Regions from separate parts of the Shewanella sp. KJ2020 genome, predicted to be linked through region 1. Evidence: predicted binding sites of a transcription regulator. Region 1 holds the regulator's gene; each other region holds the start of a gene.
The links. The regulator LexA, encoded in region 1, represses DNA repair genes until DNA is damaged. The targets are predictions, from matches to a motif close to TACTGTATNNNNATACAGTA.

Region 1 (12,634 bases):
CCGCGAGGACGGGCATCACAGCGATCAGTAGGAATGCTGTGATAAGCCAAGTCCACACAAACAGCGGTAGCTTCATCCATGTCATGCCGGGCGCACGTAAGTTCACTATGGTCACAATCACGTTGATTGCGCCCATAATTGAACTTATCCCCATGATATGAATAGAGAACACGAAGAGTGCCGTGCTATCGGGGCTATAAGTGGTTGATAGTGGCGCGTAGAAGGTCCAACCAAAGTTAGGCCCGCCGCCTTCCATAAACAGTGAGCTGAGTAAAATGGTAAAGGCGAAGGGTAAGATCCAAAAACTCCAGTTATTCATCCGTGGCAGCGCCATATCGGGCGCCCCAATCATCATAGGGATCAGCCAGTTTGCGAGCCCAGTAAAGGCTGGCATCACGGCGCCGAACACCATGATCAGCCCATGGACTGTGGTCATTTGGTTGAAAAAATTGGGCTCGACCAATTGTAATCCGGGCTGAAACAGTTCAGCGCGGATCACCATGGCCATAGCGCCACCGGTTAAAAACATAATGAAGCTGAACCATAAATACAAAGTGCCTATGTCTTTATGGTTGGTGGTTAGCACCCAGCGCATGATGCCCTTTGGCGCACCATGATGATGGTCATCATGGGCTGCGGTTTGATCTTGAGTCATTGTGCTCATCATAATCCCCTACTGTCCATGGCTTGCGATATCAGCAGGTTGCACTGTATCGCCGGTATTATTGCCCCAAGCATTACGTTCATAGGTAATGACGGCCGCGAGTTGCTGTGGACTTAATTGTTTGCCAAATGCCTGCATCGCCGTGCCCGTTTTGCCATGTATTACTATGTCGATATGATTAGCAATGGGCCCAGTGGCGATAGCGCTGCCCACCAGTGACGGGAAGGCGGGGGGTATTCCTGCACCCGTTAATTGATGGCAGGCTGCGCAAGTGGTGGCGTAGACAGCCTCACCTTCGGCCATTAGAGCATCATGGCTGAGTGTGGGGAGGCTGGCGGGATCGACAACTGCAACTGGCTCAGGTTCAGGCGCGGGAGTTGGGGTCGTATTGGCTGGCGCTGCAGTAGATGCTGGTGTGCCAGCGCTGCCGTTCATATGCTCGTTAACATCTTTGGCCTGCACAGCATCGCCAGTATTATTGCCCCATGCATTACGTTCATAGGTAATCACAGCGGCCATTTCCTGTGCCGTCAATTGCTTACCAAAGGCTTGCATGGCGGTACCCGCTTTACCGTTAATCACGATTTCAAGGTGACCACTGAGCGATCCCGTTGCTATCGGGCTGCCTTTGAGGTGTGGAAATACGCCTTTTAAGCCTTCGCCATTGGGTTGATGACAGGCTGCACAGTGGCCTAGGTACACTTGCTCACCTTGGGTCATAAGCTCTTCTTTACTGAGGGTTTGTGATAATGCGGCTTGAGCGGCTTCTGCCGCAGCCCCTGCGGCTTGTTTTTGTTCCGCCACCCAAGCATCAAACTCGGCTTCGGGTAGGGCTTGCACTACGATGGGCATAAAACCATGGTCTTTACCGCAAAGCTCGGCGCATTGACCGCGGTAAATGCCGGGTTTGTCTATGCGCGTCCAGGCCTCATTGATAAATCCTGGGTTGGCATCTTTCTTCACCGCAAAAGCGGGTACCCACCATGAATGGATCACATCTTCAGAGGTCATCAGGAAGCGAATTTTGCGGTTTATCGGTAGCACGAGCGACTTATCGACCTCCAAAAGGTAATTTTCCCCTTTGGTTTCGGTGCCCTCTATTTGTGCTCTGGGTGTGGCGAGTATGCTGTAAAAATCAATGTCTTGATCGAAATAGCTGTAGTGCCATTTCCATTGGGAACCCGTGACTTTTACGGTGAGATCGGCATTGCTGGGATCTTCCATCGCGATTAATGTCTTTGTTGCTGGAATTGCCATTAAGATCAAAATGATAAATGGCAAAACAGTCCAAGCAATTTCGACTTTAGTGCTTTCGTGAAAATGGGATGCGACTGCGCCTTTGGACTTTCTGTGGTTGATCATGGCGTAAACCATGGCCCCAAAAACCACTAAGCCGATCGCACAGCAGATATACAAGATGGTCATGTGCAAGTGATAAACCTTGCCACTGATCTCGGTTACGCCGGGGGTCATGTTGAGCCGCGTATCTGCGGCGGCCAACGGTGGTGCGAATAACACCACGAGTAAACAATACAACAATTGCTTCACAAGACTTCTCCTCTGCCAATTGCGAATAGCAACTACAAAGAAGAGCAACACAGTAAGTCTCAACTCTATGCAAACTCTTCAGTTCCCAAAAAAGCATTTTTGACTTCAACGTGCGTTGGCGGCTGTTACTTTTAATTAAGTATTATTACTGCTGGTATAAGCCACGCTGGCACATACGACTGAAATAAATCTGTTCTCTATTTTTAGTGGCATTTCAAACGGGATAGCTGTTCGATTTCTGTGCCACGGCGGTGATATATCATCACCGACTTAACCAACCATACTTGCTGTTTAAATATTGATCAAGATCACTTATTTTTCTAATTGTCTGAAAAATTGCCAAAAAAAAGCCTCACATTCATAGGTGAGGCGGCTTTGACGGTAAAATATAGCGTAAAAAATTAATGCATAGAGTTGAAAAAAGCTTGCTGGCTAAAGTGTGTTTGTTGCTCGAGCCTAGTATCGCAGCGTAAGTGACTGTTCACCTCTTCGAGCACAATTCCCATAGCGCGGGCACTTTTAGCGACAATTTGTAGACGACGATTATCGCGGGCATCGAGTGATTGTGTCCAAGTAATGACCGCACTGGACGTACCACTTGTCAGGGCTTTTTCCATTGCCCAGAGTGTTTCAACCTCATCTTTGGCATGGACTAACAGGATGCGATCCATACGTACTCCAGCGTTAGCAAGGAGTTGCTTATAGCCGATGCTTGGAGGATTAATAAGTACAACCCATCGCCCCTGCTGGCTGAGCTGTGCGAGTTGAGCACTTAATTGCACGAGTTCGTGCTGTCCTTGGGTTTGGGTTGGCATACAGCTAATCGGAGTATGTTGCCAGTCGGTATCTGTATCTCGTACTTCATCTAACCATAAACCTGGATGGCGCGGGGCATTGCCGAGTAGTTTGTTCATAGCCAATCTCCATTACGGATCACACCGACGGCGAGTCCTTCAATTGTTAAACTTTGAAAACTTAAATCGACTTTAATCGGCGAATAATCTTCATTTTCGGCGTGTAGATAGACTAAGTTGCCTTTTTTTTCGAAGCGTTTAACCGTGACATCGTCGTCGACTCTGGCGACAACCACTTGGCCATTTCTTGCCTGTTGTACTTTATGAACGGCCAGCAAATCCCCTTCGAGAATACCTATATTCTTCATGCTGTCGCCTTTTACGCGCAGTAAAAAGTCGGCGGGTGGATGAAACATGCTGGGATCAACTTGGTAATACTGCTCAACATGTTCTTGGGCGAGTATAGGTTCACCTGCAGCGACTTGACCGATAAGCGGTAGGCCAGATTCAGTGACTTCTTCTTCCTCTGCTGGGAGACGGATACCACGAGACGTACCGGGCATGATCTCGATACAGCCTTTTTTCGCTAACGCTTTAAGATGTTCTTCCGCCGCATTGGCGCTCTTAAAACCTAGACGTGCAGCAATTTCCGCCCGAGTAGGTGGCATGCCTGTATCGGCAATATTTCGTTTAATTAGCTCTAAAATTTCAGCTTGGCGTGGCGTCAAGGGTCTCATGGTGGTTCCTGTTTTTCTATACAGTTACTGTTAGTATATACAGTATTGTTGGTAGTGCAAGTATTAACCACTTTTTAACGATATCGGAGAGTATTAGCGAATGTTCCCCAGAGTCTGGTATTCTATTGGGCTAGTGAACGTATTTAATTGCATAAGAAAAATGCCTAAACAAGACTCTCTTTGGTTGAAATCATTACGTTGGATCCAAAAACACTTAGTGCACACTATTGTGGTGCCTCAGGATCCCTTTGCCGATCTGAATCTGGATGCTTCCAGACCCCTTGCTTATGTGATGAAAACAGAATCCATTAGTGATATCGCTGCATTGAGCGAAATCACTGCCAAGCTAGGGTTACCCAGTCCCTACGAACCTTTAGTGGCCAATGGCGTCGTGGCTCCCCGCGTCGTTTGCCTCGAAGGACGCAAGCCGTTATTTGGTGAGCGTGCCAGTAATGCGCCTTTCCTTGAATGTTTTATGCGTTTATTGGCCGTGCATAAGGAAAGACCTGAACTGGATATCCAGTTGGTGCCTGTCAGCCTGTATTGGGGCCGCACGCCGGGTAAAGAAGACGACACTATGAAGGCGGCGGTATTGGAGCGTGAAAATCCGACCTGGCTGCGCAAGTGTTTAATGATTTTATTTTTAGGTCGGCATAATTTTGTGCAGTTTTCCAATGCTGTGTCACTGCGTTATATGGCCGACGAACATGGCACAGATATGGGGATCGCCCATAAGTTAGCACGGGTTGCGCGGGTGCATTTCCGCCGTCAGCGTAAGGTGATGACGGGGCCTGTGTTGCCAAATCGTCAGGCGCTATTCCATTCGCTGCTTAAATCCGAATCCCTGCGTAAGGCCATTCAGGAAGAAGCGTCTAGCAAGAAGATTTCTGAAACCCAAGCCCGTGAGACTGCGATTGAATATTTAGATGAAATTGCGGCAAATTATTCGGACAGTTTAGTCCGTATTGCAGAGCGTTTCTTGACTTGGTTATGGAACAAACTCTATAGCGGGATCAACATAAAAGGTGCCGAGCAAGTTCGGCAGTTGCACCACGATGGCCACGAAATAGTCTATGTGCCCTGTCATCGCAGCCATATGGATTACCTGCTGTTATCCTATATTCTGTACTACCAAGGCATGGTTCCGCCGCACATTGCCGCTGGCATTAACCTCAACTTTTGGCCCGCTGGGCCAATGTTCCGCCGTGGTGGTGCCTTCTTCATTCGCCGCAGTTTTAATGGCAATAAGCTGTATACCGCAGTATTCCGTGAGTATTTAGACCAACTGTTTGCTAAGGGATATTCGGTGGAATATTTCTCCGAAGGTGGCCGTTCGCGTACGGGGCGTTTGTTGGCACCCAAAACCGGCATGATAGCGATGACGATGAACAGTGTACTGCGCGGGATTGAACGTCCTGTGACTTTAGTGCCTGTGTACTTAGGCTATGACCATGTGATGGAAGTGGCCACTTATCATAAAGAATTAAGCGGTAAGAAAAAGCAGAAAGAATCTGTTTGGCAAGTCTTTGGTGCTATTCGTAAATTAGGTAATTTTGGCCAAGGTTATGTGAACTTTGGTGAGCCTATAACGCTGCAAAACTTCTTAAATGAGCGGGCGCCTAATTGGCGGGCAGAGCTTGCCGATGATCCAGAACAAAAACCGACTTGGTTAACGCCAGCGGTTAATGTGCTGGCGAATCGGGTGATGACGCGCATTAATGATGCCGCGGCCGCCAGTTCTGTCACCCTGACCAGTTTAGTGTTATTGGCATCGGAGCGAAACGCCCTAGAGCGTTGTTTGCTCGAGCGTCAATTAGATTTATACCTGACCCTGCTTAAGCGTGTGCCTTACACTTCGTTTACCTCGGTTGCCGAAGGCGATGGTAAGCATTTAGTGCAACAAGGATTGGATCTGAATAAGTTCTCCATTAATGCCGATCCATTAGGTGAGATAGTGTCTATCGATGAGAATCAAGCGACCTCAATGACTTACTATCGCAATAACATTATTCACTTATTTATTATCCCGTCATTGATTGCGAGTTGTTTAACCCACAATGAGCAAATTCAGCGGCAGCAGATCCTCGGGATAGTGAATGACTTTTATCCGCTGCTAAAAGCCGAACTTTTCATGGGCATTAAGGATTTACCTGCCTATGTAAATCAAGTGCTGGACCTCTTTGTTGAGCAAGGTTTAGTGACCGAGCAGGAGGGGTTATCGGTCGTGACGGAACACACCAGCCAGCTGCTACTGCTTGCGGGTTCTGTGAGTGAAACTCTGCAGCGTTATGCAATTATTTTCAATTTGTTAGCCCATAGACCTAAGATGGAACGCTCGGAACTTGAGTCTGAAAGCCATCTACTTGCCCAGCGTCTAGGGGCGTTGCACGGCATTACTGCGCCTGAGTTTTACGATAAAAAACTCTATAATACGCTGAGTGTTAAGCTAAAAGAGTTGGGTTATTTCTCTGGTGAGGGAGATAAATCCAACGTAGAGCGAATTCGAGATCAAGCCAATGGCCTATTGAGAGCCACAGTGAGACAGACGATTGTAGCGAGTGTCACTGCGGAGCACATTGTTTAATGGCAAATCATATGAATGCGGCTAAACATAAGCCCGCAGGTAAGTCTTTGCTCGGTGGTGCCATGATTATTGCCGGTACAACCGTAGGGGCGGGGATGTTCTCCTTGCCCGTGGTGGGCGCCGGTATGTGGTTCGGCTATTCGATTTTTATGTTACTCGGCATTTGGTTTTGTATGTTGATGTCGGGCTTACTCTTGCTCGAAACCAATTTGCATTTTGAACCTGGCGCTAGCTTCGATACCTTAACCAAACAAACCCTAGGGCAGTTTTGGCGGATTGTGAATGGCGTTTCTATTGCCTTCGTGCTCTATATTTTGACCTATGCCTACATTAGTGGCGGCGGGTCGATTGTGAATCACAGCTTGCAGGGCATGGGAATAGTATTACCCCAAAGTGTGGCGGGATTAGTATTTGCCATTGTGTTAGCGAGCATAGTGTTAATTAGCACTAAGGCCGTGGATCGTATTACCACTATTATGCTTGGTGGAATGATCATCACTTTCTTCCTTGCTATCGGCAATTTGTTGATTGAAATAGATGTGACTAAGCTATTGGAGCCCGATGGCACTCAGCATTTTGCTCCCTATTTATGGGCGGCTCTGCCTTTTGGTCTCGCCAGTTTTGGTTACCATGGCAACGTACCTAGCTTAGTGAAGTACTACGGCAAGGACTCCTCGACCATTATCAAGGCGATTTTCATCGGTACTTTTATTGCGCTGGTGATTTATACCTGTTGGTTAGTGGCAACCATGGGCAATATTCCCCGTAGCCAGTTTAGCGATATTATCGCCCAGGGCGGTAATATGGGGGTCTTAGTGGGCGCTTTGTCGGAGGTGATGGCGAGTAGCTGGTTAAACAGCATGCTAACCCTATTTGCCAACTTGGCCGTGGCGTCTTCATTCCTCGGTGTGACCTTAGGTCTATTCGATTATCTCGCCGACCTATTTGGTTTCGATGATTCCCGTACAGGCCGAATGAAAACCGCATTAGTAACCTTTGTGCCGCCAACGATTTTGGGATTGCTGTTTCCAGATGGTTTCCTTATCGCCATCGGTTTTGCGGCATTAGCGGCGACCGTATGGGCAGTGATAGTGCCTGCGCTTATGGCCTATAAATCTCGGCAACTATTCCAGGACAGCACAGGTTTTAGAGTGATAGGTGGAACCCCCTTGATCATCCTTGTGGTGTTATTTGGCATAGTCACAGGGGCCTGCCATTTACTGGCGATGGCGGATTTACTGCCACAATATTCCTAGTTTGTTTATGCCGCCAAAGCCCTCATTTGAGGGCTTTTTGTTTTGTACTTATTCCTAAGGCCTGTCTTTTTAATTCGGATACTGGACAGAACGAAAAACTCCAGCTTAACTCCTACGATTGAGACAAAAATGGGAGCCAATAATGAAGATTACTCAGTACGCACAAGGACATGCATGTTGGGTTGAACTCGCAAGCCACGATTGGCAAGGGGCTAAGGGATTTTACCATGCCATGTTTGGTTGGAATGCGATTGAGATGCCTATTCCTGAGGGGCATTTCTCGCTGTTTAACCTAGATGGCGACGACTTGGGCGCCATGTACCAAATACCGAGTTCAGAGGCGCAGATCCCCAGCCATTGGCGAGTCTATTTTGCCGTGAGAGATATTGATGCCTGTATTGCAGATATTCAAGCTGCGGGTGGCCAAGTGCATATGGGGCCGCATATTGTGGGTGATGCGGGGATCATGGCGCAGGTCAGCGATCCCGAAGGCGCGCGCTTTGCTCTGTGGCAGGCCAAAAACCATATAGGTGCCCGTCGTCAGGGCGAGGTTAATACTCTGTGCTGGGTCGAATTAGCATGCCGTTCCCCCCTCAGTGAAGAGGCCTTTTATTGTAAAATCTTCCCTTGGACAGCACTAACCAGCCAAGTGGCTGATATTGAATATATTGAATGGCAGGTTGCTGGCCAATCTATCGGTGGCATGATGACGATTATGCCCGAATGGGGAGATATTCCTGCCCATTGGATGCCGTATTTTGTGGTGGCAGATTGCGATGTGTTTGCCAATAAAGCACAGAGTTTGGGAGGGCAAATTTGTGTTCCGCCGAGTGATATTCCAGAGGTGGGTCGGTTTGCTGTGATTACCGATCCCCAAGGTGCGACATTTGCGGTGATTAAACTGGATCAAATGTGATCGATAAGGCATAGACGCCCACTGGGCGTCTATTAGCTGTAAAACTGGTTAATTCGGGTTATCAATTGCTATGGTCTCGGGGCAAGAACCTTTTTTGGCCCGATTGGCTTTGGCGAGTAGGCTAGGTAGGGAGTCCGAGGCCTTAATGACTTCGGGCAAGTTAATGCGGATTTCACTTAATAATCCCTTAGCACATTCTAGACTGATTTTTGTATGTGCACCTTGGCCAAAGCTTGTATCAAAGCTTTGGTTTAAATCACTTTTACTGACATTCTTACCTATGTTGTCATGGATGAATTTTTGTACCCATGCCGAGGTATTGACCGCTTGAGTCAGCTGGGTTGCTAATAAAAAATACTCGTTAGGGTCTTGGTTACGACAAGTACCGTGCTTCCACCATTCGTGACGTTCCAAACAGGTGCCATAGCGGGCGCTTGGCATCACTTCTTCTAAATTTTTGCGCACCGATGGTTTAAGTTCAAATTCTGGATAAGTACAGAAATCATTCGGCTGCAATTTGACCTTGCTGCAATAGCCATAACGCGTGCCGCATTGTTGTCTATTCGGCCATAGCCCGTGCAGGCTAAAGTGTTGCCACTGGCTTGAATCTGGCGTTTGGCTGAGGGCGCGGCATTCGGCTTTACGGCGGCCATAGAGTTCACAAAAGGTGCTTTGCCAGCTTAGTGCTAATATGTGTGAATCAAAATTATCCTCGATTTGGCATTGATTAGCTTGGCGTTTTTCTGTGGTTCTCGGTGTTTTAAGGTTCTCGTTATACTTTGTGTTGATATCCGATGTTTTAGTGGTTTGCGCGGGTTCCACCGCCATTGCGGATGTCGATACATTACTGCCAGCAATATTAGACAGATATTGACCACAATCGCCGCTAATCCAGCGCAGTGGCGAGGTTGTGGCATTGGTCCGTACTCGCAGCCAATCAGGTTTAACGCTATTGCCGAGAATTTCGAGCACTGGATAGCGCTCACCCATATTGCTCTGCCAATCATCGGGATTGGTTTGTTTATTTTTCGATTGAAAGAGCTCACAGCGTTTGTCGGCAATAAACTCGCCGCTAGCGGGCGCGGCCAAGGCGGGGAAGGAGTAAGCACTCAATGCTCCTAGTACATATAAGAGCATTATGAATAAGCGACTTAGGGGCTTTTTGACTATAGCTGCATAGAATGGGGTCATTGAGCGAATCCTTGCCTGAGCGAAGAGCAATTTATGGGGTTGGCATACATTGAGTGCTGATTTTAGGTTTTTTTGAGCCAATTTGATAATAAAAATCCCCTCAATCCTATAGGTATTGAGGGGATTTAGGTGACTTAGCTTGGGTCGTTATGAGCCTATATCCGACTAGTTTATCGTTTCAACTTTGTTGTTCAGTTTACGCGAGTAAATCAGTAGGTAGAGTGCTGGCAGTACAAATAGCGACAGTAATGGTGCCGTCACCATACCACCGACCATAGGTGCGGCGATTTTCTGCATTACATCGTTACCCGAACCCGCGCCCCACATAATAGGCAGTAGGCCAAAAAAGATAGTGGCTACTGTCATGGCTTTAGGGCGAATACGCATAACAGCACCTTCAATTAAGGCTTCTTTGAGATCGGTAACTGTGTGGTAGTTATTCTTCTCTTGCCTGTGCTTAATGGCATTATTGAGGTAAATCAGCATGATTACCCCAAACTCGGCGGCAACGCCCGCCAAAGCAATCATACCGACGGCGACGGCGACTGAGATATTGTAATCTAGTAGATACAATAGCCAAGTGCTACCGACCAGCGCGAAGGGGAGGCTGAGCATGATAATACTCGCCTGCAGAGTGGAGCCAAAGGTCATCATTAGTAGAATGAAAATCACCGCTAATGCCATAGGGATCACTTGCTTCAGTTTTGCATCGACCCGCTGCATATACTCATACTGCCCTGCGAAGGTGTAGCTGTAGCGTGGAGGTACTTTTAGCTCAGCATTTAATGCTTGCTTGGCGGTGGTAATGTATTCGCCGATAGATGTTCCTTCAATATCGATAAACACCCAAGAGATTAAGCGACCGTTTTCACTGGCGAGCATAGGAGCCCCATCGGTGATCTCTATATCCGCTAAATTTCGCAGTGGCAGGTAATTTCCCGATTTAGTGATCACCGGGAGTTCACGTAGCTTCTCAATATTATCGCGTAGTTCGCGGGGATAACGCAGGTTAATAGGATAACGCTCCGCCCCTTGCACCGACTGGCCAATATCCATACCGCCAATGGCGTAACGCACTACATCCTGAATATCCTGCAGCGACATACCGTAACGAGCTGCCACATCCAGTTTTGGGGTGATATCGATGTAACGCCCACCACCACTGCGTTCGGCGTAGGCCGATTTAGTGTGCGGCACTTTACTGAGGATGGCCTCGATTTCTGCCCCTAAGCTTTGGAGTTCGTTCACATCGGCACCGGTGATCTTAATGCCAACAGGGGTTTTTATCCCAGTGGAGAGCATATCGATACGGGTTTTGATGGGTTGTACCCAAGCATTAGTGATACCCGGCACTTTTACGGTTTGTTGTAGTTGAGCGATGATGCCATCTAAAGTCATGCCCTCGCGCCATTCTTCATGGGGTTTAAGCATGATAGTGGTTTCAAGCATAGTTAGCGGTGCGGGATCGGTCGCAGTTTCGGCGCGGCCCACTTTACCAAATACGCGGGCGACTTCGGGAACGGTTTTAATCAAACGATCCGTTTGCTGCAACACTTCGGCAGCTTTGCCAGCACTGAGTCCCGGTAACGCGGTTGGCATATAGAGTAGATCGCCTTCTTCTAGCTCGGGCATAAACTCACTACCCATACGTGTCATCGGATACCAAGCGCTGATTAAGGCAATAAGCGCTAATCCTAGGGTGATTTTAGGAAATCTAAGTACCAGATTCAGCGAGGGTTTATATAAAGCGATCAGCACGCGGCTGATGGGGTTTTTCTGTTCACTCGGAATTTTTCCGCGAATAAAATAGCCCATTAAAATCGGCACCAGTGTAATCGCTAGTAATGCTGAGGCCGCCATAGCAAAGGATTTAGTGTAGGCCAGCGGTGCAAATAAGCGGCCTTCCTGCGCCTCGAGTGCGAATACAGGTACAAAGCTTAAGGTGATAATAATCAGCGAGAAAAAGAGTGCTGGGCCAACCTCAATCGAGGCTTCAGTCACGATTCGCCAATGCTCTTTGGTATCGGGTTCTCGGTTGTGTTCTGCGTGAAACTGCTCCAAATGTTTGTGCAGGTTTTCGATCATCACAATCGCGCCATCCACAACGGCGCCTATGGCGATTGCAATTCCACCTAAGCTCATAATGTTAGCGTTGACGCCCATCTTATTCATCACGATAAAGGCGATAAGGATCGAGAGCGGCAGAGTAATGACTGCGACCAGAGTCGAGCGTGCATGCAGTAAAAAGAGTAGGCAAACAAACCCAACGACAAGCATCTCTTCGACGACCTTGCTAAACAGGTTATCAACGGATTTTAGAATCAATTGCGACCTGTCGTAGGTTGGGATGATTTCGACTCCCTTTGGTAAGCCTGCTTTTAGCTCTTGAAGTTTTGTCTTTACCGCCTCAATTGTGGTTAAGGCATTTTCACCATAGCGCATCACAATAATGCCGCCGACCACTTCACCTTCGCCATCGAGTTCGGCAATACCTCTGCGAGAAGCTGGGCCTTTGCGTACTGTCGCAACGTCTTTGAGTAATAATCCTGTTCCCGAAGGGCTAGTGATGCCTAAGGGGATTTCACGGAAATCCTCAAGAGTTTGGCGATAGCCTTTGGCCCTTACCATGTACTCGGCTTCGGCCATTTCAACCACAGAGCCGCCGGCTTCATTATTGGATTTTTCTATCGCATCTTTAATGCTGGCGATATCCAGTTTATAGATTGCCATTTTATCGGGCTCAAGCACTATCTGGTAGGTTTGCTCCATGCCGCCGACGGTGGCAACTTCAGATACACCCGCCACGCTTTGCAGTTCTAACTTAAGATACCAATCCTGCAGACTTTTGAGCTGCGATAAATCTAAACTGCCCGAGCGATCGACCAGTGCATATTCATACACCCAGCCAACACCAGAGGCATCGGGGCCAAGTGACGGTTGTACG
Region 2 (12,634 bases), on a different contig from region 1:
TTATCGGCGCAGCGGTCAATCTCACGGGCGATTAGGCTGAAGTCGTCAGTACCAAAAAAGTTTAATCTAAAGCTCAAATCACCATCGGCGAGGCGCTTAATCGCCATATACATATCCCACAGGCCGCCACCGAGGGAGGTGGAGATCCAATAGCTCAGTTGAAACAATGGTAAAAGACCAACTAAGGCAAGCCAAAACATCAAATTAGCATCGCTACGCCCTTCGCTTTCCCACTGTTTAACATTCTGTGAAAGCTGTAACGCTTGGCCACTGACCACAGTTGCACTAGCGGTCACATTATCGCCTTTACGCTCGGCTTCTGCTTGGCGTGGCATTAATGTCAGCCCGTTATCACGGGCAAATTGTGTCAGAACGTCACCCTCAAGCCGCTGGGAACTGGCCACTTGGGCGAAGGTATCGACGGTTGCTTGTACCCGTGCGAGGGAGGCTATTTCGAGATTACGGTGGGCATGTTGGTAGTTAACAAGTGCCACGGCAGCGGTGATCAGCGCCACCATAGAGCAAACAACCCAAAACTTTCCGTTAAGGCTGAATTTGATCAATATGGCATCAATGGTGCGAAACTGGATTTGTTTCATCTTGATAATTCCTAAGAGCAAAATGCTATTTGGCACTAAATCAATATTATAGATCAGATCGCCGCAGCAAAGACGCCAACAATAAGATCCAAGCAGATATAATGCTAATCCGCGCTAGCCACTTGGTTACGAGTCGCTGTCGACCACTTTTGTGTCAAAGTAACCAATTGCCCCGTTAATAGACTCATACTAAAACCGAGTAAGCCACCTATGACCAAGGGTGGCACTATATTGGCAACATCCCCCGCCATGGCGAAGGTAATGCAGCAACCAATAAAGGCGCCAGGGATAAAGCTCAACTTTTGATAGCTCGCCTGTAAACACATGGCCGAGGTGGCGATGCCGGTAAAAATATACCCAAATACGGGCGAAACAAAAAAGCTGCTGCCAAAGATAATGAGCCAAGCCCAAAATACCCCGGACAGATTCGTGCACCACGCCATCATCACGCCTTGAAAACCAGCCTTAGGTTGAGCAAAAAAAGTGCTACACCCTAAAAAGCCAATCCAAGTGACCAGATGAAATGCATCTGCGATGCCACACCAAATAGCCGCCAATAGGCCGGCTGAGATAGCGACTTGCCAACGATTTTCCATGGATGACCCCTTTATATTTCTATTCACGGAAGTTTATCTGTTGGTTAAATTACCTCTATTCTGGTAACAAAAACCTGATCTATTACTAATTTTCGGCATTAATGCCCGTAAAATCGCTAACAAGCAATTTTTTTGTGGTAAAAAAACGAAAAAAGCGCTTATTAGGCGCTTTTTTATTCAAATGCTTTCAGTTAACCCTATTGCAGAACTTACACTCGCAATAGCTTATTCACGGGAAGATCGCGGATCCTCTGCCCCGTCGCCGCAAAAATCGCATTGGTCAAACTCGGGGCAACGGGCGGTACACCCGGCTCACCGACACCTGCAGGCGGTGCATCGGACTCAATAATGATGATCTCCATATCGGGGGTTTGGGGGAGTCGCAGTAAAGGATAATCGTGGAAATTCGATTGCTGCACTTTGCCCTCTTTATATGTGATTTCTCCCATCAAGGCTAAACTCAGGCCAAACACAATTGCGCCTTCGGTCTGGGCTTTTACCCTATCGGGGTTAACTATGGTGCCTGCATCGATAGCTGCGATGGCTTTCAGTACCTTTAGTTGTTTATCCTCACTCACTTCCACCAGCATGGCCACGGCAACGAAACTGACAAAACTGCGGTGCACGGCAAAACCCCAGCCCTGATTTTTCCCCGCTTTGGGCGCCTTAGCTTGGGCTTTTTCAACCGCTTCGATAACCCCTAAATAGCGGCCCACGTCCACGGGGTGACGACTGAGATCTTCGCCATAGTTGCCGTATTTAAAGCCTTGATCGCTAAAGGTCTCACGCCTTGCTTCCCCTAACAGGCTACGCCACATCTTAAAGCATGAAACTTGGGATTTATGGGCCATTTCATCGACAAAACTGCCGACACTAAAACCGTGCTGAATGTTACACACAGAGCGCATCCAACCAATACGGCTATGCGCCTGCGCTTTTACCGCTTCGTATCTTAAATGCGGCAAAGCAAAGGGCACATCCACAAAGCCTAAATCCAACTCACCGCCGGAGGGATATTCCACCCCTTCGGCAAAGGTTGAACTGATCGATGGGAATCCCGTACGGGCTAAAAGCGCGGTCGGTTTATTATTGGCATCGAATAACGCCTGATAGGACTGGGCGCTGATAGCATGGTAATAACCGTTTTGGATCTCATCCTCGCGGCTCCAACTCACTTTAATTGGACGCTTGAATTGCTTAGATAACAGCGCAGCTTCAACACTAAAATCAGGTTTGGATTTACGCCCAAAACCGCCACCCAGCAGGGTGACATTGACTTTAATCGCCTCTTCTTCCATGCCTAGCGCAGCGGCCACATTTTGCTGGGTACTTTGCGGCGTTTGGGTCGATGCCCAGATTTCACAGCCCTTTTCAGTCACATGGGCAGTGGCAACGGGCGGCTCAATAGAAGAATGGATTAAATAAGGCACGGTATAAACCGCCTTTAACGTATTCGCTTCGGGCCAGTTTTTGATCTCATCGCCAACTTGGCGCACGACTTTACCGCTTTGCTGTACGCGCTCGACCAGTGACTTTAAATAAAGGCTTGAATCATGCTGACTGTTGTCGGCCTGAGTCCAAGTGACTTTTAAGGCTTTGCGGCCTTCGAAGGCGCTCCAAGTATTTGTGGCGATGACAGCAACGCCGCCCAAAGCCTGAAACGCCGGAGCGCCCTTAGCGGCGGGCAAACGATACACATCTATTACCCCGGCCACTTTACGCGCTGCGGTATCATCCAAACTTGCCACATCGCTGCCCAGTACAGGCGGGCGCATAATGCTGGCGTAAAGCATATTATCGACTTGAATATCATAGCCATAGACAGCTTTGCCGCTTAACATAGCGTCCATATCAACGATCTGGCGTGATGCGCCAATCTGCTTGAAATCTTTAACCTCTTTAAAGGTTAATGACTCCACAGCGGGGACAGGTTGCTCTGATGCGGCTAACGCTAACTCGCCAAATTTGGCCGAGCGGCCCGATTTTGCATGCAGCACTTTATGGTTGGCGGTATGCACCTCACTCACGGGAACTTGCCAGCGTGCGGCAGCGGCCTGCTCTAGCATGGTTCTTGCCATCGCCCCCATCTGACGCATGCGATCATAATTTTCGCGAATACTGCGGCTACCGTCGGTGTTTTGGCTAGCATAACGTTTATCGGCTAAGCCTTGAATGGGGACGATTTTATCCCAATCCGCTTCTAACTCTTCGGCTAAGACTTGCAGAATGCCGGTTCTGATCCCCTGTCCCATCTCGGAGCGATGGCAAGTAAGATACACTTTGTCGTCTTCACCAATAGCAATAAACAGATTCAGCCGCGCCTCTTTATCCTGTGCCAGCGCCATGGGGCTCCACGTTAGTCCACTCGCCCCTAATGCGAGTCCGCCACCCACTGCGCCAAACAGTTTTAACACATCGCGGCGGCTGATATTTTCTACGGCAGTAAAAGTACTCATCTTAGCCCTCCAGTTTGGCATAGTGTTGCAGCGCGGCTTTAATCCGTGGGTAGGTGCCGCAGCGGCAGATATTGCCCGACATGGCAGAGTTGATTTGCTCTTCAGTGGGTTTCGGATGCTGCGCCACTAACGCCGCAGCCGACATCAATTGGCCCGCCTGACAATAGCCGCATTGGGGTACATTATGTTCGGCCCAAGCATTTTTAAGCTTTTGATTATCCAGCCCTTCAATTGTTGTTAGTTGTTTACCTTGTGCCTGCCCCAAACTGGTTAAGCAGGCCCGCACGGGTTGGCCGTCTAAATGCACTGTGCAAGCACCGCATAGCCCAGCTCCGCAGCCATATTTAGTGCCCGTAAGCCCTAAAATATCCCGTAGCGCCCACAGGATGGGCATTTTAGGATCGGCATCTAAGGTAAATGATTTACCGTTGATGGAAAGTGTTTGGGTGGAAGCGGCGGTACTGGCTTCCTTGACGACGGATTGGGGGGATAATACTTCTGCCATAACTCACTCCTTAAGTGCCAACCACGACGCAAGATCGGCTTGGGTATCAATATCAATTGCGGCGCTGGGTAGTGTTATAGCGACTAACGCTCCCTGCTGTGCTTGTTGTTTTAAAATAGATTTAGCCCCGCGATCACCACTTAAGTGAGTGAACAGCGGCAATGTTGAAGCATTAAAAATAGCAGGTACACCCACATCATCCAAATAATGGGCGGCAACCTCTTTACCGGTTTTATGCCACATAAGAATAAGCTGTCGATAATCCTCGGCGCTCAAGGCCACTTGATCAGCCAGTGTCAGCAGCATGGCATCAAAACCTTGTTCCTTAGCATAACTGGCCGCCAAACTCACCGAGGAGGCCAAACCCGTATGCCACTGTGGATTAACTAAAATATCAAAGAGTTGGCGAGATTTAAGTTCGGCTAATAATGGTTGTAATATAGGCTGGTGAGCACCGAGTATGACTAACAAAGGGGCATTTTTGGGGGAATGCGTGCCTTGAGGCTCTAAATCTTGGTAATAAAGCTGTTGTAAACGTTCAACATGGGCGCAAATGATGGCTTGTTCACTGATTCCAGTCGCGCTAAGCGAAGGTACAAGCTGCGCTAACTTTACCCCCGCAAAGCGCTGACTCTCACCCGCTGCCAGTACCACAATCAACAACCGTTTGGATAACAGTGGCGCTTGCTCTGCCAGCGTTAGCGCTGTCGACTTTGGCACTGGCGGCAATGTCATTAACGCATGATCTCATCGAGATGTTTTAAGGTCGCGCCATGGAGTACGCCGTGGCACTGGGCCAAAATACTCAAGGCCACTGCGCCCGGTAACTCGCCCCCAAGGGCCAGTCCTGCGGGAGCAGAAAACACTCCAGAAAAAGATTCAGTGCTCAGCCCTGCCATCCCCAGCACTTTATCCCGTCGATGAGCTGGGCCAAGTAAGGCAACATAAGCGAGTGGATGGGCTTGAATAACCTTCAATGCCGCAGCATCTAAGCCCAAGTTATGGTTCATCACTACGGCACAATCCAATTGGCCGATATGATTCGCGGTTAATTCCCCCGCGGCAAGTTTCACTACATGGGCATGGGGAAAATCCGCCGCTCTGGCATAGGCGGTACGACCATCAAAAACCGTCACTTGCCAGCCTAAGGTATGGGCCATGGCGGCAATAGGCTTAGCGTCGATACCACCGCCAAAAATGCCAAGGTGGAATCTTGGTCTCAGCGGAATGATCAGCGATTTTCCCGCCTCTTGGGTGAAGATGCCCGTGCGGACAAAATCGCTGGCGGGGAACGGTGTCAACGCTTCGGGGTAGAAAGCGGCTTGATATTGGCGCGCATCCGTCCCCGCTTTAACTAATGGCAATTGATAAAACCCCGATTGACCGTGGCGAAATGCCTGCACGAGTTCAATCAGGTCAAGATCGTGATTCTCTTTTAACAGTGGGATCAACATGATATCTACTATACCGCCACAACCGAGTCGATAGCTGGCATCGGACTCATCGCTGGCATCATAGGTCACGCACATGACTTGCTTAGTCTGCATGGCATGTTGAGCGTGGCGGCGTAGGTCGGATTCTAAGCAACCACCACTTAATATTCCCGCCTCCTGACCGAATTCGTGGAACAACATCATGGCGCCAGGTTTACGGTAAGCAGAACCTTGAATAGCGGTGATCACCGCCAACACCCAAGCGTCATCCGCCAGCGGTAACCAATGCTCAAGTAAGTCTTCGATTTGGTGTTCCATCCACAGGGCTCCGCTCGGTGATCAATATCTGACAAGGTATAAACTATCTTCAAATTAAACCTAACTCGTTGAGGCACAATCATTAGACAGTTGCGATAACACGTTAGCAAAGACGTTTCTATTTTGATAGGGGCAATAGTTTACAAAAAATGTCGCGCTGAAAATTGTGGCTTAGAATGGGCGAGAATTGACATCCATGTCATCACAGGTGGCGGCCTAGATTCACCGATGCCGAGTGAGCTCATCGGAACTTTGCCTTAATTCATCGGCAATTTGATAGGACTGATAGCCAGTACTAGCCGCACCAATATATTTGAATTAGAGCAGCAGCTGATCGGCCACGAAGGGATTATGCTCGCGCTCTTCACCAAAGGTCGACATAGGACCATGACCCGGAATAAATTCGACATCGGCACCTAAGGGCCACAGTTTTTCGGTGATCGAGTGAATTAAATCCCGATGATTTGATTGGGGAAAATCGGTACGGCCAATTGAGCTTCTAAAGAGAATATCCCCCACCCAAGCCAATTTTGAAGACGCCGAGTAAAAGGCAATATGCCCAGGCGTATGTCCAGGACAATGGAGCACCGACAGAGTTTGCTCGCCTAAAGTAACCAGATCGCCTTCCTCTAGATATTGGTCCGGTTCAAATGCCTCACAATGGGGAAAACCAAAATTTTGGCTCTGCTTAGGTAAACTATCAATCCAATATTTATCGGCAATGTGGGGGCCAATAATGGGAATATTCGCCGCTTGGGCAAGGGATTTAGCACCGCCTACATGGTCAATATGCCCGTGGGTCAGGAGGATTTTTTTCAGTGTCAACCCCAGTTTAGCCGCCTCAGCTTGAATGCGATCTATGTTCCCTCCCGGATCGACTACCGCCGCGCATTTGGTTTTCTCACACCAGATCAAACTGCAATTTTGCTGGAAAGGTGTCACAGGAATAATTTGATACTTCATAGCTTCAATCTCGTGTTATCCATAGCCGATAGATTACGCTAAGAGGCTCATCATGGCTCAATTTTTTACAATAAAAATTGATCTTCACCAAAGCCACATCAAAAAGTCCCAACTTGCAGGAACAGTGCTTTTGTATACAATCTGCCAATATACTCAAAGCCCTACCCTAGAGGTTGATTGATGAAACCCGATATTGTTCTTGCTGGTGTGCTTGCCAAAAAACATACCTTTACCTTGCCCCTCAATTATCAGCACCCAATTGCTGAACAAATCAAAGTATTTGCTAGGGAATTGTGTAGCACTGAAAACAAAGATAAAAAGCTCCCCTACTTAGTGTTTTTTCAAGGTGGCCCAGGGTTTGCCGCCATGCGCCCTGCCAGTAATAGTGGTTGGATCCGTCGCGCGCTCAAAGAATTTCGCGTATTACTGCTCGATCAGCGCGGCACGGGCTTATCGACACCGGTTAATTACCAGAGCCTTAAACATTTAACGCCCATAGAACAGGCGCAGTACCTTAGCCACTTTAGGGCCGATAATATCATTCGTGATGCCGAAGCCATTCGCGCCCAACTTTGCCCCGCCGATAAATGGGCGATTCTTGGTCAAAGTTTTGGGGGATTTTGCGTTTTGCATTATCTGAGCGCCGCCCCTAAAGGCGTGAGTGAAGCCTATATCACAGGGGGAATTCCATCCTTAACCCGTAGCAGTGATGAAGTGTATCAAGCGACCTATCATCGAGTGCTCGCAAAAAACCACGCTTTCTTCCAGCGCTTTCACGATGCCCAGCATTTAGTCACGCGGTTAGCCAAGCACTTAATTGACAATGAAGTGTATTTGGCCACGGGGGAACGGCTCACCGTTGAAATGTTGCAGCTACTTGGTATCAACTTAGGCATGGAGCAAGGACCGGAGTCTGTCTATTATCTGCTAGAACAAGCCCTGATCAACACGCCCTCCGGCATAGAAGTAAATCCATTATTCTTAAATCATTTTTGCCAACTACTCGACTATAACACTAACCCGATTTTTGCCCTGCTACACGAGGCCATCTATTGCCAGCAGAGCGCATCCCAGTGGGCGGCGCACAGGGTAAGACAAGCATTTCCCGCCTTTAACTACCAAGTCGGTAAGCCTTTCCTGTTCACTGGCGAAATGATTTACCCTTGGATGTTCGATCAATTTAGCCACCTCAGGCCACTCAAAGCTGCAGCAGAAATACTGGCCAGCAAATCCGATTGGCCAGTGCTTTACCATCTGGAACAACTTACCCAAAACCGCGTCCCCGTTGCCGCGGCCATTTATAGCGAGGATATGTTTGTCGAAATGCAATACAGCCTTGAGTCAGCTCAGCAAATCGGCCAGCTAAAATATTGGCTCACATCGGAATATGAACATAATGGGATCCGTATGGATGGCGAGCGGATTTTAGATAAACTGATCAGTTTGAATCGGGGTGAACTCTTAAGATAGATGTTAATTTTAAGGGTTAATTAAGTAAAAGCTGTCATTGTAACTGGGCTCCTCATCCAACTGAGTGATTTTGGTTACAACGTTCAACGACCTATTTTCCGTAAGAGTAAACCGCCTTGGTTTACTCTTTTTTTTTTGCAAAAAATTTAAGGCTAGTTCCAGCTATTGTTTAATGGTCGGAAAATCCCACACTCGTATCCATCAAACTTCAGCAGCCACTTTGCGGGTTCGACTCCGCGTCCCTGAACTCGCACTCGACTTTTTCGCACTGCTACTTGTACTTGTTTTTGCGGTACTTGCCGTGCCAGTGCGTTTTGCAGAGCTAGAGGCTTTACGGTAAGGCGACTTGCGATAACCGGATTTATTCCCAGCCGTTTTACGATAACCTTGGCCTTGTAAACCATTAAGCGCGGTTGGCAGTTGTGCTCCTGCATTTTGGATAAGCGTGGATAAAGTGCCTAGCAGCGGTTGCATAAAGGCTTGATAGGAGGTTTCTTTATGGCAAATGCCGTTCAGACTCGCCTCCCAAAGCGCGGTCATATCCGGCGTAGTCGCACTTGCGGGCAGGCTGTTAATCAATCCTTTGCCCACATCTGTCGAGACAATCGATTTACCTAAGCGTTGTAAAAAACCACGTTTAAATAGCAGTTCGATGATACCTGCACGGGTAGCTTCAGTACCTAAGCCATCGGTTTCTTTGAGTATTTTACGGATCTCTGGGTCGGTCACATAACGGCTTATCCCTGTCATGGCACTGAGTAAAGTGGCATCGGTAAAAGCTTTCGGCGGCTGGGTATTTTTTTCAAGCAATTCGCCTCGAGTACAATGCAAAGCCTGCCCCAATTTCAGAGGCGGTAGCTGGCCAATAAACTCATCATTATCCTCATCGTCCTTGCCTGTACTTTCCTCCGTCGATTGGTTTCCACTCGCCCTGCTGCCATTAGATTCTTGGCGGGCAAAGAGTTGTTTCCAACCTAGAGACTGATCTTGACGCGCCTTAGTATTAAATAAGCCGCCCTCAATCGTCACTTGCACTGTGGTTTCACTGTAACAATAAGCCGGATAAAACTGCGCTAAATACTGGCGGGCAATATGCAGATAAAGCTGTTTTTCCCGCAGGCTTAAGCTCGATAAATTAGCAGTTTTCTCTGTGGGGACTATGGCATGGTGTGCATCCACTTTTTTATCATCCCACGCCTTAGATTTAAGACTGGGATCGGGCGCATTAGCCCCTTGCAATAACTCGCCAGCCCCCTGACTCACCGCCCTAAGCACCGAAGGCGCAAGGTTATGTTGCTCAACGGGTAAATAGCGACTGTCGGAGCGTGGGTAAGTAATGAGTTTATGACGCTCATACAGACTCTGGCAGGTATCGAGCACGTCCTTAGCACTCATACCAAAACGTTTCGCCGCATCTATTTGTAATGCAGATAAACTGTAGGGCAAAGGCGGATATTGTTTCTTATCCTTAGAGGCTAATTGCGTCACTAAGGCAGGTTTGTCACTGATGCGATTCACCACATTTTGCGCTAAACCTCTGGCTAACACTCGCCCTTCTTCATCCATATAGGGTAAGCAGGCTTCACTGGGTTGCCATTTTGCACAGAAGGTTTCCTGCTTTTCGGTTGCCAAATGGGCCAACACTTCATAGAAAGGTTTAGATTGAAAATTAGCGATCTCTTCATCACGGCGCACCACAAGCCCAAGCAAGGGCGTTTGCACGCGGCCAACCGATAACACGCCCTGATAACCGACCTTTTTACCTTGAATGGTATAGGCACGCGTCATATTCATCCCATAGAGCCAGTCGGCACGACTGCGAGCTAAGGCCGAAGTGGACAAAGGAATAAACTCGCGATTGCTGCGCAGTTGCCTTAGCGCCCGTTTTACAGCCTGTGGGTTTAAGTCGCTAACCAATAACCGCTGAGTTTGATGTAACTTGTCACCCGTCACGCCAAGATAGGCAATCACTTCATCGACTAATAATTGCCCTTCCCTGTCGGGATCGCCAGCATTAACGAGTGTATTGGCTTGTTTTACCAGTTTTTTTAATACTGAGAGTTGGCTGCGAGTCGCCGCCTTAGGTTTAAGCTGCCATTTGTCCGGCACTATAGGCAAGTGCTCAAATTTCCAAGACTTATATTCTGGATTGTAGGCATCAGGTTCCGCTTGTTCGAGCAAGTGACCGACACACCAAGACACACAATCGCCATTGGCGGCTTCGATAAATCCATCGCCTTTTTTATGGGGTTTAGGCAATACATCGGCAATGGCCCGCCCTAGGCTAGGTTTTTCTGCGATATAGAGGATCATACAAACACCAAACACTGGATATAATTACAGTATAATTTAGCGCAAAGTACTTAAGAGTGCAAATCGGTATCTTGGTATCGATAACGAGTGCATCTTTAACAATTCGTACTTAAACAGCTTGCTCCCTAAAACTAAAGCTGTGTAAATTAATTTGAGAATCGTTCTCATTTAAGAATAGTATTCTGTCAGTTACAGGAGAAATAAATCAGGAGAAATATATGAAAACACTCACACTCCCCTATCCAACAAACCCCGCTTTAAAACCAAAATTAGCATTAAGACTCAATCAATTAGTCATATTCCACAGCCTAATGCTATTAGCATTAAGCCTCCTATGTCAGATTGGACTTGAGAAGATCAATCTTAAGGCTCCAATGGTCTGTTGGAACATTATTCAGTTTATTCCTATTGCCGTGAGCCTTTCACTACTGCTGGATCATAGCGTCAGTCGCCGTAGTTTGGCTTGGTTATTTGCGCTATGGATGATGTTGTGGCTCGTTATCTAACGCTATTTTCACGGGATATTAAGTCGCCACTGACCTCCTATCAGGCCAACCTCATCTTAAAGACCTGCTGACCTCAGTTTTCCCCTTCAAGACTCCATTTGTAAAAAAAGAACATCAAACTATCAAATATTTAACAACTTTAGCTATGAAGCAACCCAAAAAATAGTTATGTTGAGTACCTTGGACGTTGGCAAAAGTGTTAAGTGTCAACGAATGCGACTTTTTCAAATAAATTTTAAACCCGTAAATCTAAAAACTCTGCAAAAACAACAAAATATTGGAGTTGAACTATATGAATGAGATGGTCAATGCGATCAATAGTGTCGTTTGGAGCCCTGCGCTCGTGTTTCTTTGCCTAGGTGTTGGGCTCTATTTCTCCCTTCGCTCCCGATTCCTCCAATTACGTCATCTGCCCGAAATGATCCGTCTGATGTTTGATGGTAAAAGCACTGACGCTGGGGTGTCTTCCTTTCAAGCATTAGCGATGACCTTAGCGGGTCGAGTTGGTACAGGGAACATTGCAGGGGTTGCCACGGCAATCACTTTTGGTGGCCCAGGTGCTTTATTTTGGATGTGGATGGTGGCATTTTTCGGCGCCAGCTCAGCCTTCGTCGAATCAACCTTAGGCCAAGTCTACAAAGAAAAGATCAATGGCGAATACCGCGGTGGCCCGGCTTTTTATATTGAAAAAGGCTTAGGTATGAAATGGTATGCTTGGGTCTTTGCCATTGCGACCATTTTTGCCTGCGGGATCCTATTACCCGGCGTGCAAGCCAACTCTATTGGTTCGAGCTTAAAAACGGCTTTTAATATTGATCCTAATGTGACAGCGGCAATATTGGCTATGCTGCTCGGGTTTATCATTTTTGGTGGCGTCAAACGTATCGCCCACTTTGCGAGTACTGTCGTGCCCTTTATGGCGCTGGGTTATATCATTGTCGCCTGCGTGATTATTGCACTTAACATTGGCCAGCTACCCGATATTCTCTGGTTAATTATCAAGAGTGCTTTTGGCTTTGATGCGGGCTTTGGCGCTATTTTAGGGCTTGCCATCATGTGGGGGGTCAAGCGTGGTATTTATTCTAACGAAGCCGGCCAAGGTACGGGCCCACATGCCTCCTCGGCAGCGGCGGTAAGTCACCCCGCAAAACAAGGATTAGTACAGGCATTCTCAGTGTACATTGACACGCTATTTGTGTGCTCTGCCACTGGTTTTATGCTGCTTATCACTGGGCTTTACAATGTGCAAGGCCCTGAAGGTGCCGCACTCTACACGGGTATTGCGGGTGTTGCTGCGGGCCCTGGTTATGTGCAAACGGCAATGGAAAGCATGATGCCAGGCTTTGGTAACATGTTTGTAGCCGTCGCCCTGTTCTTCTTCGCCTTTACCACGATTGTGGCTTACTACTATATTGCCGAGACCAACATTGCCTATATTAATCGTAAGGTAAATCGTCCTTGGCTAACAGTTTTGC
Region 3 (6,578 bases), on a different contig from region 1:
GGAAGGATGGTTTAGGTTACAAACCATCCTTGAGGGTTACGAATTGGCCATGTCTCTCAATCACGAAGACTTGTGATCAAGAGACAGCACTAAGGCGCCTTTTAATTACAGTCGTTAGGACAATTACTGCGCTAATTGATTTTCGAGTTTACGCAGCGCAATTTTTACTTTGCGGGTATTTTCTGGCCCCATGCGGATCAGCAGTTTTTGCGCGCTGGGCAGAGCCTCTAAATTAGGGTCAACAAATTGATAGTTAACGCTAATAGAGTTAAGTTCTATGGGCTCTTCAATAATGGGGGCCGCGAGTAACATTTTAATCGCCTGCAGCATTCTGTCATTGAATTTAGCGTTACTGTAACCTAGTTCCGCAAAGGCCTCTTCGAATAATGGCGTCAGTTGCTTGTAGGTATTCATTAAGCTCTGCTCATCCATGTTGGCTATCACGGTCGCATAGGCATCATATCTATGGTAACTGTCTGGATTTAAATAGACCTTGTTGGTGATTTCCGACACTGTGAAGAGTTTTTCAGGCCCCTTGATAGGGCTTACCTTACGGGTCAATTCGCCCTGGGCTAAGTTATCCACGAACACCACGAATTGACGGGCGAGATCCTGAGTGATCAAGGATGAGCCGACAACATTGTTGTTGATAATGGCGAGTGCTTTTTGGTGAATAAATTCGTCACTCTCCGCCAGCGCGGGGATAGGCTCAACCACAACGGCGGGTTCGGTCTCGGTGGCCGGACTATCTGTGGTTTCCGTTGCGGTTTGAGGCGTCTCGGGTAGATCGGTTGTGGTTGTTGGCTCGGGTGTGCTTTCGAGCGTCATGGGCTCGGATGAGGGAGCCTCTGGCAGCACAATAGGTGCGTTAGGGATCAATTTAGGCGAGTCTGAATCACCGCTATAGTAATAATATCCTCCGGCGGAAAGTAGCACGACGAGCACTATCGCAAAAAGCGCGAAGCGATTGCTGCTAGAGGAAGTCTCTTGAGGTGTTATTCTATCATCTTGATTAACTTGCATTTTACATCCTTCGCTTGAGCGTCAAGGTAACGTGGTGAATACATGCAGCTAACATTAAAGTGCAAGGACGGACTTGTTTGAAGGCCGTTGGTTCATTTTGCAAGTTTCCATGCGCTTGTCTATAGCGCCTAGCTGAACATATCGCATTTATTTTGTGTTTTTAGGTAGATACTCTCTTAGGTCTGTTACATCTAGCACCTAAGCCTGTACATACTGTTGCCTGTGCCCTAGCCAGCGATGAATGATGGCGTCTACTCGCTCAGGAGCTTGCAACATCACATGGTTCGCCAGTTTTTGAATGTGGGGAATTAGGGCTTGATCCCGCACTAGGTCGGCAATTTTTAGTTCGGCCAGCCCAGTTTGTTTTGTGCCGAGCACTTCACCCGGGCCGCGAATTTCTAAGTCTTTTTGGGCAATCACAAAGCCATCGTTGCTCTGTCTGAGCACATTGAGCCTTTGGCTGGCAGTGTGGCTTAAGGGCGCCTTGTAGAGTAACACACAATGGCTCGCTATGGCGCCGCGACCGACCCGTCCACGCAGCTGATGCAGCTGCGCTAGCCCCAACCGTTCGGGGTTTTCGATGATCATTAGGCTGGCATTGGGTACATCGACGCCGACTTCAATCACGGTTGTTGCCACCAGCAAATGAATCACCCCAGCCTTAAAATCGGCCATGATTTGCTGTTTCTCGGCGCTTTTTAATCTGCCATGCACTAGGCCGATATTGAGCTCGGGCAGGGCGAGGCGCAGCTCTTCGGCTGTATCTTCGGCGGCTTGGCATTCGAGCACTTCGGATTCTTCAATTAGAGTACACACCCAATAGGCCTGACGTTTATCTGTCATGACACTGCTGCGGACGCGGTCTAACACGTCATTTCGCCGTTGATCGGGGATGGCTACTGTGGTCACAGGGGTTCGCCCCGGCGGCAGTTCATCGATAATGGACGTGTCGAGATCCGCATAGGCAGTCATCGCTAAGGTGCGTGGAATGGGTGTTGCCGTCATGATCAACTGATGGGGATGAAAGCCCTGACTCACGCCCTTTTCCCGCAGGCCTAAGCGTTGATGCACGCCGAATCTGTGCTGCTCATCGATGATAATTAACGCGAGTTTATTAAACACTACATGCTGCTGGAATATGGCATGGGTGCCAATTACCATCTGGGCCGCGCCCGATTCAATATCCTCGAGGGATTGGCTTCTCGCCTTGCCCTTGAGTTTCCCCGCAAGCCAGCCGACCTTTAGCCCTAGGGGCTCAAACCAAGCGGCAAAGTTGGCCGCATGTTGCTCGGCCAATAATTCAGTCGGTGCCATCATGGCAACTTGATAACCGTTTTCAATCGCTTGCAGCGCGGCCATCGCCGCGACTAAGGTTTTACCTGAGCCTACATCCCCCTGCACTAAGCGCATCATAGGATGGGGTTTTTCTAAATCTTTACCTATATCGACCACGACCCTTTGCTGTGCCCCCGTGGGCTTAAAGGGCAAAGCGGCGAGGAAGGGATTAAGTAACTGCCCGGTGGCGGGCATAGTGACTGCGGCGTCTAAATTACTGCGCTGCCTTAGGCGCAACATACTCAAATTGTGGGCGAGTAATTCTTCCTGCACGAGGCGCTGCTGGGCGGGGTGTTGGCCTAACTCTAAATCGAACTGAGAGATCCCCGCAGGAGGACGATGCAGCGTCTGCAGCGCTTGTTTAAGGCTGATATTGTTAGGTTGCAACTGGGGTGGCAGTAGCTCAGTTAGGCCGCCTTCTTCCAGTAACACTAAGGCTTGTTCCGTCAGCTTTATCCAGCTCACCTGCTTTAAGCCCTCTGTGGTGGGATAAATTGGCGTTAGGGTATCGCTTAGGTGAATATCCTCGCCGGGATACACGACTTTATATTCTGGATGCACTATTTCGGCTTGATGGCTACCACGGCGGACTTCGCCGTAGGCACGGATCATCAAGCCATTTTGCATGGCATTACGCTGGGCGACGGAAAAGTTAAAGAAGCGCAGGCTTAAACTGCCGGTGTCGTCGCGCACATTGCAGACCAACATGCGTTTACGGCCTTGGATGATTTGTGTCGATTGAATTTCGGCTTCTATCGTGCCGTAACTCCCCGGGCTTAGGGCGGCAATGGGATAGATTTGGGTTCTGTCTTCGTAGCGCAGGGGAAGGTGAAACAGCAGATCTTGTACTGTTGTGATACCAAGCTTGGCCAGTTTCTCTGCGACCCGTTTAGCGACGCCTTTGAGGTCGGTGATCGGAACAAGATCCAATTGCTGCAAGTTGTTAGCACTCAATCACTGTGAATTTATACATATACTAACAGAGTATATGCGTAAGGCAATCTTGGGGTGGGCTTTACGCTTGGCGGCCCGTTTCATAAATATTCTGCCCATAAAGTTCACTTTGTATCATTTTGTGGTTTAATCGAAATATCTGTTGCCATTGGGGGCATTTAGGCAACGATGCGGTAACAGGATTGTGAATCGATAATAATAAAGTGATCTCGAATGAAGGATAACGTTTGGGGGAACACGGTCGAGGAGAACTCGCCTATGCGTTTATGGACATTATGCAGTCTCTTGATATGTGGGCTTTTTTTTAGCATTCCTGCGATGGCTAAACTCGATGTCGTATTCTTTAATCCCGGTGCTGCAGAGGACAGTTTTTGGGGCGATGTCGATAGGTTAATGTCAGTCGCATCGACCAAGCTGGATATGAATCTCGAGATTATTCATTCGGATCGTAATCACTTCAAAATGATCACTCAGTTAGCTGAATTATTAAGTGATTCAGCTTCTCTTCCCCATTACGTGATCTTGGTAAATGAAAAGCAATCGGCACTTAAAATGCTGCAGATGCTTTATCCGTATCCTATTCATGTGCAATTAATTTTAAATGATATCTCCGTTGGTGAGCGTGATATCTTGCTGCAGGATCCCCACTGGCAGGAATACCTATTACCCGCCATTATTCCCGATAATTATGCGATTGGTTCGGCAACCGCTAAATCTTTGATGGCCGATTTAAAGGATAAAGAGGCTAAGGTTTTATTAATTTCGGGCGATAAATCGACGCCAGCATCTGTGCTTCGTACCCAAGGTGCCCATGATTATTTCTTTATCCAAGCGAATGCGACGGTCGTGCAAACGGTCTATGGTCAATGGAGTGAGGATATTGCCTATGGTCAGGCGTTGACATTGCTTGGCCGCTATCCCGATCTCAATATGATTTGGACCGCCAGTGATCGCATGGCGATAGGTGTACTAAAAGCATTGAAAGAAAAAGGACTTAAGTCGGGTCAAGAGGTATTCGTCAGTACGATTAACACTTCGCCTGACATTTTACATCTCCGCCGTGAACAGGCGGTAAGCGTGCTCGGTGGTGGGCATTTTTTAGCGGGAGCCTTAGGCTTAGTACAATTGCAGCACTATCAACGGACGCGAAAATATGTGCCCTATGAAGGGATCGCGTTATTCGATGTGCTCAGGCCAGATTCGGCTTTTTATCAGATGCTAGTTGCTAGGGATTGGCCCGCCATTTTTCAGGCTGAAATTTTGGATAAATTGCCGCCACAATAATACCTAATAGGTCTCAATGAAACATAAGAATCATTCCATTAGTCACCGAATGACACTCACCATTATCGGTGTGAGTTCATTTTTTGCGGTGTTAACTATGCTGGTGCAACTGATATGGAATTATCAGGACAGCATCGACAATGCGACGGCGGATATCCGGGAGTATTCTGAGTCTATTCTCCCTAGCATTGCCAAATCACTCTGGGATGTTGACCGTAGCTTACTCTCCGATTTGCTATCGGGCTTAGGTATGATGCCCATGGTATCGAGCGTGAATTTGGAGAGTATTGACGGAGTTGCGATGCAACTGGGGAGATCTGTCCGTGACAGTGATGGGAGTCAGATGCTGTTTCACTATACGATTGAATATCAAGATCAGCAAATTGGAACCCTCACCGTCGGTTTAGATACGAATGAGCTGTACTACGAACTGTGGCAACAGTTGATCATTATCGTCCTAGGCAATGGACTTAAAACCCTGCTGATGATTTATCTTATCCTCACTCTCGTACGTTTACTGGTTACGAGCCGTTTGTCCGCATTGGAACGTTTTGCCAATCAAATCAATCTTCATTCCCTTAAAAAGCTGTCGGTTCCCGAGGCGATTGTGGCAAACCCCGATGAGATTGGCCATGTTGCCCTGTCGCTGCAGGCCATGTACCAAAGGATCCGCAACGATTTAGCCCTAAATAAGCGGCAGCAGAGGGCGTTACAGCAACAGCAACATCAACTGGAACGTCTGGTCGAGGAGCGCACTCAAGAACTCAATTGGCAGTCGCGGGGGAACCAATTACTGGCTGAAATTTCATTGCAATTTCTCAATATGGATATGCTCAGGCTGGATGAAGGCTTGGCCGAGGTCAGCCAGAAAATCGGTGGATTATTCGATGTCCAGAGGGTGAGTATTATCGAATTTACTCAGGGGCAGGCCCAGTATCGCAGTCTGTGGGCGAGTGAGCCTAATGCCGAGCAAATTAAAGGTATTTCCGTTGAGAATGTCACTCTACTGGAACAAAAATTTGCAGCGGAATCTATCCTAGTGATTGAGGATATTGAATTTTTAAAAGCTCAATCGCCGAAGGAATATGGCGTTATGCATTCGGTGGGCATATGCGCTATTGCGGCGTTTGCGATTAAAAATGCCGGTCACTTGCAGGGATTATTGTCGCTATCGACTGTGAATCGCCCGTTAAATTGGAGCGCGCAGAAGAACGCCATGTTGACGCAATTTGCCGCCGCATTAAACGAATTACTGCTACGTGCAGAAAAAGAGCGGCAAATGTTGGGCTTGCAGCAAGCCTTAGTCTCAGTCAATGCGCAGTTGCAGGTCATGGCCGAAACGGACGAATTGACGGGATTAACCAATAGACGCCCCTTTACCCAGACCCTAGAAGCCGTATTGCAGGGCAAAGTGCCCGCCGGATTGTTAATGCTGGATATCGATTATTTTAAGCGTTACAACGATACCTATGGCCATCTTGAGGGAGATTCAGTGCTAAAGCGGGTGGCCGAGGCGTTAATGCACAGCGGCATATTACCGCAGGGGGCTTTACTCGCAAGAATTGGTGGCGAAGAGTTTGCTATCGTGCTCGAGCGAGTCACGCCGGGTCAATTAGGGGCGATTGCGAACCAATTATGTTACCAAGTTGCGGAGTTAAATATTCCCCATAGCGGCTCGCCTATGGCCAAAGTGACCACTAGCATTGGCGGGGTTTATCTAGCGCTCGATACCCTATCTGGACTGAAAATGGCGGATGTACTTCGCCGGGCCGATATGTGTCTTTACCAGGCGAAGGACAAAGGGCGTAACACTGTGGTGGTCGAGATAAACCCATGGGGCTAAGTCGCTTTTAATGAGCGGGCGTTAGCGGGTTTATTTCTGATTTTTGCCTGCTATAATTGCCGCCCTTTATTTCCAATCTTTAGGTTTGAGCGTGTCAAAACGTGGTAAAAATACGGCAAATGCGGTGTCGATTTTTAAT

Region 2: a site for LexA is predicted at 10,666-10,685, ahead of MJO46_RS19575 (DNA topoisomerase III). Genes of this name have one in related genera too.
Region 3: a site for LexA is predicted at 3,314-3,333, ahead of recG (ATP-dependent DNA helicase RecG). Genes of this name have one in related genera too.

What each region holds. Positions count from the first base shown of each region.
Region 1 is NZ_JAKUKD010000019.1:45,983-58,616, reverse strand. It holds gene ctaD (cytochrome c oxidase subunit I) at 1-664, opposite strand, end outside; gene coxB (cytochrome c oxidase subunit II) at 674-2,212, opposite strand; gene MJO46_RS12070 (cell division inhibitor SulA) at 2,614-3,126, opposite strand; gene lexA (transcriptional repressor LexA) at 3,123-3,743, opposite strand; gene plsB (glycerol-3-phosphate 1-O-acyltransferase PlsB) at 3,904-6,327, shown strand; gene mtr (tryptophan permease) at 6,327-7,583, shown strand; gene MJO46_RS12050 (VOC family protein) at 7,726-8,499, shown strand; gene MJO46_RS12045 (ribonuclease T2) at 8,548-9,636, opposite strand; gene MJO46_RS12040 (efflux RND transporter permease subunit) at 9,856-12,634, opposite strand, start outside.
Region 2 is NZ_JAKUKD010000033.1:458-13,091, reverse strand. It holds gene MJO46_RS19615 (methyl-accepting chemotaxis protein) at 1-599, opposite strand, end outside; gene MJO46_RS19610 (DUF1097 domain-containing protein) at 704-1,195, opposite strand; gene MJO46_RS19605 (molybdopterin cofactor-binding domain-containing protein) at 1,405-3,651, opposite strand; gene MJO46_RS19600 ((2Fe-2S)-binding protein) at 3,653-4,156, opposite strand; gene MJO46_RS19595 (nucleotidyltransferase family protein) at 4,160-4,891, opposite strand; gene MJO46_RS19590 (XdhC family protein) at 4,891-5,907, opposite strand; gene MJO46_RS19585 (MBL fold metallo-hydrolase) at 6,226-6,870, opposite strand; gene MJO46_RS19580 (alpha/beta fold hydrolase) at 7,051-8,340, shown strand; gene MJO46_RS19575 (DNA topoisomerase III) at 8,542-10,653, opposite strand; gene MJO46_RS19570 (hypothetical protein) at 10,872-11,159, shown strand; gene MJO46_RS19565 (sodium:alanine symporter family protein) at 11,452-12,634, shown strand, end outside.
Region 3 is NZ_JAKUKD010000028.1:41-6,618, forward strand. It holds gene MJO46_RS14660 (DUF3014 domain-containing protein) at 124-1,023, opposite strand; gene recG (ATP-dependent DNA helicase RecG) at 1,222-3,297, opposite strand; gene MJO46_RS14670 (ABC transporter substrate-binding protein) at 3,571-4,596, shown strand; gene MJO46_RS14675 (GGDEF domain-containing protein) at 4,613-6,439, shown strand; gene MJO46_RS14680 (YkgJ family cysteine cluster protein) at 6,531-6,578, shown strand, end outside.